One region of the Dactylosporangium sp. NPDC000521 genome, then DNA from elsewhere that is predicted to be linked to it. Evidence: riboswitches for the same ligand, from Rfam matches in the RefSeq annotation. Region 1 holds a riboswitch; each other region holds the start of a gene.
The links. Region 1 has a riboswitch for cobalamin ahead of ACFY3L_RS24390 (ribonucleoside-diphosphate reductase subunit alpha). Riboswitches for the same ligand answer to the same signal wherever they lie in the genome.

Region 1 (2,254 bases):
GCACGCCGCGCCCTTGCGCCGGCCGCCCTGGTTGACCGCGGCGACCCCGGCGTCGAGCGTCTTGAGGAACGGCACGATGCCGTTGGACCTGCCGTTGGTGCCGCGGATCAGCGCCCCTCTGCCACGGATCCGCGACCACGAGATGCCGATCCCGCCGGAGAACTTCGACAGCTTCGCCACCTGGTGGTAGCGCTCGTAGATCGAGTCGAGCTCGTCCCTGGGCGAGTCGACGAGGAAGCACGACGACATCTGCGTGTGCGCGGTGCCGGAGTTGAACAGCGTCGGGGAGCTCGGCAGGTACGCGAGCGAGGACATGAGCCGGTAGAAGCCGATCGCCTCACCCGGCGTCGTGGACAGCCCGCAGGCGACCCGCAGCAGCCAGTACTGCGGCGTCTCCACGACGAGCCTCGACGAAGGGTGGCGCAGCAGGTAGCGGTCGGCGACGGTCCGCAGCCCGAAGTACTCGAAGCGCAGGTCGCCGTCCGGGTCGACGGCGTCGTCGAGCTTGCGGGCGTTGCGGGCCACGAACCCTGCCGTGGCGTCGCTGATCAGGCCCTGCTGGTGCGCGTGCCGGACCGCCTGGCTGAAGCTCGCCACGCCCTGCCCGCGGACCTCCTTGTCGACGTACGCAGCGAGCAGCCTCGCCGCCAGGCGTGAGTACTGCGGCTCCTCACCGATCAGCTCCGCCGCCGTCTGGATCGACAGCTTGTCCAGCTCCGCCGTCGTCGCACCGTCGTACAGGCCGCTGATCGTCTTCGTCGCGACCCGCAGCGGGTCGACCTCGTCCAGGTCGGCGACCCACCGCTCGACCGCCTTCACGATCTTGTTGACGTCGACCGGCTCCAGCTCGCCGTCGCGCTTGCGGACCCGCATCGCGTGCCGCCGCTGCTCCGGCGCCTTCCCCGTCGCCACCTGGTCCTGCGTCACCGTCATGTGTCCCCCTCGTCGCCTGCTCATCACCACCGGACGAGCGCAGGGGGAAGCCGCCACAGAAGGGCGCACAGCGCCCGGCGATGGCGTCAGCCGTCCCACGCGGCATCCGACCACCGCACGCCGTCCCGGCGCACGGTGCGCTGGCAGGTCTTCGGACTCGCGGGCATGACCCAGGATCGATCCGGGGCCGCCTACTGGCCGTCGCTTCCCAGGCCTCGCGGCCCAGTGCTTGATGACGGCGGTCGTTCCCACTCACCGCTGCGGGGCAGTCCCGGACTCACACCGGGTTCCCTGTTGCCACGACCGCCCCGGAAGGGCGGCCGAACCAGCTGCAAGCGACACCATATATGGGTGCGGGTCGGAATTCACAACCCAAGATGCTGTGCCGGCGTGTCGCGCCGTGCGCAGGGCCCTCAGCCGCGGCGACCACCCAGGTCCGCCAGTCCGGCGGGGTGCGCCTTATGCCGCAGGGTGTAGGCGGTCACCCGCGAGGCGCCTGCCCGCTCAGGAGACGCTGGTCCATGCCGGATACTTCGCCGCGCGTCCGTCGCCGGACGAGCGGCCACGGACCCGGCGCAGCACCCACGGCAGGACGTGCTGGTGGTAGTACCGGGCCTGGACGATCAGCCCGCGGGACGCCGCCGCGGTGTCGTCGAGCCGGTGCTCGGCGTCGGCGACACCCAGGGCGGCGAGGACGAGGCCCGCGACCCGGCGGTGGCCGGCGGCGTTGAGGTGCAGCCGGTCCGCCGACCAGTACCCGGCCCGGCGCAGCTCGGTGTCGCCGAAGCAGTCGACGAACAGCACGCCGTGGCGGGCGGTCAGCTCCCGTACCGCCTCGGTGAGCTGCTCGGCGCGGCGGCGCAGCACCCGTCCGAGCGGCAGGTGGTCCGACGGGTCGGCGCCGCTGAGGACCATGAGACGGACCCCGGCTTCGTCGCAGCGCTCGATCGCCCCTTCGATGAGCCGCACGAGGTACGGAAGGTCCGCGCCGCGGCGCATCATGTCGTTGCCGCCGCCGTTGAGCGAGACCAGCGTCGGCGGCGGCGACATCGCCAGCGCGGCGTCCAGCTGCGTGGTCACGATCGGCTCGAGCAGCCTGCCCCGGATCGCCAGGTTGGCGTACTGCCACTGCGGGTCGGCGGCGCCCAGCGCGGCCGCGACCAGGTCGGCCCACCCGCGCGGGATGCCGTCCGGCCGCTCGTCGCCCATGCCCTCGCTGAAACTGTCCCCGATCGCCACGTACCGCATGACCCGACGATACCGAGCCGATCATCGCGGCCCGATCAGGGTTGTCCGTACCGGAATCTTCCGGAAATGTATT
Region 2 (2,254 bases), on a different contig from region 1:
GTCCTGCACGGCGACGGCCTGCCGACCGTCTACGTGAGCGGCGACAACGCGTCGCTGGACGTCGTCGCCGCGATCGCGGAACGCTTCCCGTCCGTCGACGTGGCGATCCTGTTCGGCGGCAGGGCCCGCACCGCGCTGCTCGGCGACGCCGACCTCACGCTCGGCGCGGCCGGAATGCTGGCGGCGGCCAGGCTCCTGGACGCGAAGACCGTGGTGCCGGTCCACGTCGACGGCTGGGCGCACTTCACCGAAGGCGTCGCCGACGTCCGCGCCGCGTTCGAGGCCGCGGGCAGCGCGCACCTGCTGCGGTAGCCGCGCGCCCGCCTGGGTAACCGGCAGGGGTGCTCATCGCCCACCTCAGCGACCTCCACCTCGGCGCCCCGCCGCCCGACCGCTTCGACCGGGTCCTCGCGTACCTCGGCGACCTCCGCCGGCCGGTGGACGCCGTGCTCGTCACCGGGGACGTCGCCGACCACGGGCTCGACGCCGAATACGCGGCGTTCGGCCGGCTCCGGACGCTCGGCGTGCCCGTCCTCGCGGTGCCCGGCAACCACGACGACCCGGCCGCGTTCCGGACCGACCGCGCCGAGACCGTGGCGGGGGTGCTGTTCGCGCTGTGCGACTCGTCGGTGCCCGGGCACGCCGAGGGATGGCTCGACGACGACACCCTCCAGTGGCTCGACGACACCCTCGCGGCGTCGGCGGGCATGCCCGCGCTCGTGTGCTGTCATCATCCGCCGGTACCGGTGGGCAAGCCCGCCGCGGACCAGGTCCGCCAGCTCGGCGCCGGACGGCTCGCCGAGGTCCTCCGCCGCCACCCGGACGTGCTGGCCGTCCTGTGCGGGCACGTCCACAGCGCCGCCGTCAGCACGTTCGCGGGCGTGCCGGTCCTCGCCGCGCCGGGGGTCGAGTCGACGATGGTGCTGCCGTGGGAGCCGGAGGACCGGCCCGAGCCGCCGCCGGCGCTCGCGTTCCACCTCGTCGAGGACGGCCGGCTCACCACCCACTACCGGCTCTGCGTGCCGTAGGCTGCCTGGCGGCACGAACTTGATGCGAGGTGCCCCAGTGCCCTGGGGAGAATCGGGAAGCCGGTGTGAATCCGGCACGGGCCCGCCGCGGTGATCGGGGAGCTGCCGTCCATGCGCACCCCGCGGTGCGCGGTCACTGGCCCCAGGGCTGGGAAGGCGGACGGTGCAGGCGTTGATCCGAGAGTCCGAAGACCGGCCTCGCGGTCACCGGCCGTCCGTCCGTGACGGGCGGCCACGAGCAGCGGGAGCCTGCCCTCATGAGCACCGACCTGTACGACGTCGTGCACCGCCGCCGCGACGTGCGCGGCCAGTTCACCGGCGCGCCGATCCCCGCCGACGTCCTCGACCGCGTGCTGGGCGCCGCCCACGCCGCGCCGAGCGTCGGCCTGTCCCAGCCGTGGGACTTCGTCCTCGTCCGCGACCCCGCCCTGCGCGGCGCCTTCCACGACCACGTCCGCACCGAGCGCGACACGTTCGCGGCCACCCTCGACGCCCCGTCCGCCGCGACCTTCGCCCGGATCAAGATCGACGGTGTGCTGGAGTCGGCCCTGTCCGTGGTCGTCACGTACGACCCCGGCCGCGGCGGCCCGGCGGTCCTCGGCCGCCACGCGATCGCCGACGCCGGCCTCTACTCCGTCTGCCTCGCCATCCAGAACCTGTGGCTCGCCGCGACCGCGGAGGGCCTGGGCGTCGGCTGGGTCTCGTTCTACCGCGAACCGTTCGTCCGCGACCTGCTGGGCATCCCCGCCACCGTCCGGCCCGTCGCCTGGCTCTGCCTGGGCCCGGTGACCCACCTGGAGTCCGTCCCGGACCTGGAACGCCACGGCTGGCGCCGCCGCACCCCGCTCTCCGAGGCCCTGCACCACGACCGCTGGTGAGCCCTCGCGGTCGCGGGCTCAGCGCAGCGCGGCGAGGCGCTGGCAGGTCGGGCGGGCCTCCAGGTGCAGGCGGGCGACGCTGAGCCCGTCGCTGCCGAGCACCGCGAGCAGCGTGCCGCCGTCCACGGCGTACACGGTGAAGTAACCGCCGTCGTTGCGCATGGTCGCGTCCCGGAACGGCGCCTGCCCCAGCACCAGCGCCACCTGCCGGCCCAAGGTCGTCGCCGCCAGGGCGGCCGCGTCGTGCGGGTCGGTCCCGCCGCCGGTGTCGCAGGCGCCCAGGTCGTAGGTGACCAGCAGGCCGTCGACGCCGGCGAGCACGCTGCCGCGGACCCCCGGCACGCGCAG
Region 3 (2,254 bases), on a different contig from region 1:
CGCGACCATCGGCACCGGCACCGTCGGACAAATCCGAAGAATCGGAAATATCGGGAATGCTCGGCAAGGGAGGAGAGCTGGGAGGGGTTGCCGCGGGCGGGGCACCGCCAGCAGGGCCGCCGTCCGGAGCGTCACCGTCGGGGCCGCCGCCAGGACCGCCGCCGGAGTCAGGACCACCGCCGGAGTCAGGGTCACCGCCGGAGTCGGGGTCCCCGTCAGGACCGCCGCCGGTGTCGGGGTCGTCGTCGGGGCCGTTGAGCTCCTGGTCGAGGATCTCCTCCAGGCGCTCCTGGTCCGCGCCCGGCGGGTCCAGGGGGTCGCGGCGGCGCCGGTGCGGCAGCGCGAGCCGGGCCGCGTCCCGCAGGTCGTCCTTCGTCACGACGGTCCGGCCGTGCCAGGCGGCGACGGCGACCGCCGTGCGGGCCACGACGATGTCGGCGCGCAGGCCGTCCACGCGGTACGCGATGCAGATCCGCGCGATCCGGTCCAGCTGCGCGTCCGGCAGCGTGACCCGGGGCAGGAACTGCCTGGCGGCGGCGATCCTGCCGGCCAGGGCCGCGTCCTGCTCGACGTAGCGGGCGGCGAACCCGGCGGGGTCGTTCTCGTACTGCAGCCGCCGCCGCACCACCTCGGCCCGCGGCTCCACCGTGGCGGGCGCGGCGACGCCGACGACCAGGCCGAACCGGTCGACGAGCTGCGGCCGCGGCTCGCCCTCCTCCGGGTTCATGGTGCCGACGAGCAGGAAGCGGGCGGCGTGCTTGACGGAGACCCCGTCGCGCTCGACGTGGGCGCGGCCCATCGCGGCGGCGTCGAGGAGCAGGTCGACGAGGTGGTCGGGCAGCAGGTTGACCTCGTCGACGTAGAGGACGCCCCGGTGCGCGGCGGCGAGCAGGCCGGGCTCGTATGCCTTCACGCCCTCGCCGAGGGCCCGCTGCAGGTCGAGGGTGCCGACGACCCGGTCCTCGGTGGCGCCGACGGGCAGCTCGACCAGCGCGGCCCGGCGCCGGGCGGCGGGCGTGTCCACGGTGTGCGGACCGTCGGGGCACGACGGGTCGGGAGACGAAGGGTCGCAGGCGAAGCGGCAGCCGGCGACGACGTCGACCTCCGGCAGGAGCGCGGCGAGGCCACGCACGACGGTCGACTTGGCGGTGCCCTTCTCACCCCGGACGAGCACCCCGCCGATCGCGGGCGACACGGCGGTGAGCAGCAGGGCCAGGCGCAGGTCGGGCAGGCCGACCACGGCCGAGAACGGATACGGCGACGTCACGGGCACATCCTCCTCGAGCGGGTCCGCGCCCGCTGGGTCATGGAGCACGAGCGGCTGGAGTCTCCTGACTCCCGGATCGCCGCCATCCCCCGACCTTCCGGCTTGCGGCCGTGGCCCTTGCGCTGGAGGGTGACTCCCCGGTCACAGTGGCGGGACCGTCCCAGATTCGCACTGGGTTCCTCCCTATGACCGCTCGGGGTTCATCGTGTCCCACCGCTCCCAGTGACGTCAACGTGACCCAAATCCTTCGGGCCGGGCACGACCGGCCGAACAGATGACATGTGGAGGAGCGCCGCGCACGCCGCCCTGTGCGTCGTGCTGACCCTGGGCCTGCTCGTGGCGTCCGTACGGCCGCGCCTGCCGCCCCTGGCGCCGGAGACGAGCGTGGCGCCGCCGGGCACCCGGGCCATGTGGCTGTGGGGGCGCGAGCCGCCGGAGGCCGTCGTCGGCTGGGCGAAGGCACGCTCGGTGACGACGATCTTCGCGTACTACGACCCTCGCGCCGACGTGACGGAGCTGACCCGGCTGCGAGCGCTGTGCGACGACGCCGGGATCACCCTGGACGCGCTCGGCGGCGAGCCGGCCTGGACGACCGACCACGCGACCGCGCTCGACTGGGCCCGGGCCGCCGCGGCGTCCGGCCTGTTCCGGGGGCTGCACGTCGACGTCGAGCCGTACCTGTTGCCGACCTGGGAAGAGCGGCACGCGGCGCTCGCACCGCAGCTGCTGCGACTGCTGGACGAGCTGTCGCGGATCGGCCCGCCGGTCGAGCTCGACGTGCCCTTCTGGCTGCCGACGGTGCAGGTCGGCGGGGAGAACCTGGCCGACGCCGTGCTCGCCCGGGTCGACGGCGTCACGGTGATGAGCTACCGCAACACCGCGACCGGCGGCAACTCGATGCTCGGCGTCGCCGACGACCTGCTGCGGCGGGCCGGGAAGGCGGCGAAACCGGCCCGGCTCGGCGCGGAGACGCAGGCGCTCGGTGAC

Region 2: it holds a riboswitch for cobalamin, as region 1 does, so the genes downstream of both, bluB (5,6-dimethylbenzimidazole synthase) here and ACFY3L_RS24390 (ribonucleoside-diphosphate reductase subunit alpha) in region 1, are expected to answer to the same signal.
Region 3: it holds a riboswitch for cobalamin, as region 1 does, so the genes downstream of both, ACFY3L_RS32525 (VWA domain-containing protein) here and ACFY3L_RS24390 (ribonucleoside-diphosphate reductase subunit alpha) in region 1, are expected to answer to the same signal.

What each region holds. Positions count from the first base shown of each region.
Region 1 covers NZ_JBIAYW010000007.1:326,626-328,879, reverse strand. Annotated here, with positions in the region: gene ACFY3L_RS24390 (ribonucleoside-diphosphate reductase subunit alpha) at 1-933, opposite strand, end outside; cobalamin riboswitch at 1,058-1,278, opposite strand; gene ACFY3L_RS24385 (SGNH/GDSL hydrolase family protein) at 1,438-2,181, opposite strand.
Region 2 covers NZ_JBIAYW010000016.1:67,723-69,976, forward strand. Annotated here, with positions in the region: gene ACFY3L_RS38810 (MBL fold metallo-hydrolase) at 1-312, shown strand, start outside; gene ACFY3L_RS38815 (metallophosphoesterase) at 342-1,028, shown strand; cobalamin riboswitch at 1,039-1,244, shown strand; gene bluB (5,6-dimethylbenzimidazole synthase) at 1,286-1,906, shown strand; gene ACFY3L_RS38825 (roadblock/LC7 domain-containing protein) at 1,925-2,254, opposite strand, start outside.
Region 3 covers NZ_JBIAYW010000011.1:38,564-40,817, forward strand. Annotated here, with positions in the region: gene ACFY3L_RS32525 (VWA domain-containing protein) at 1-1,267, opposite strand, end outside; cobalamin riboswitch at 1,302-1,500, opposite strand; gene ACFY3L_RS32530 (hypothetical protein) at 1,547-2,254, shown strand, end outside.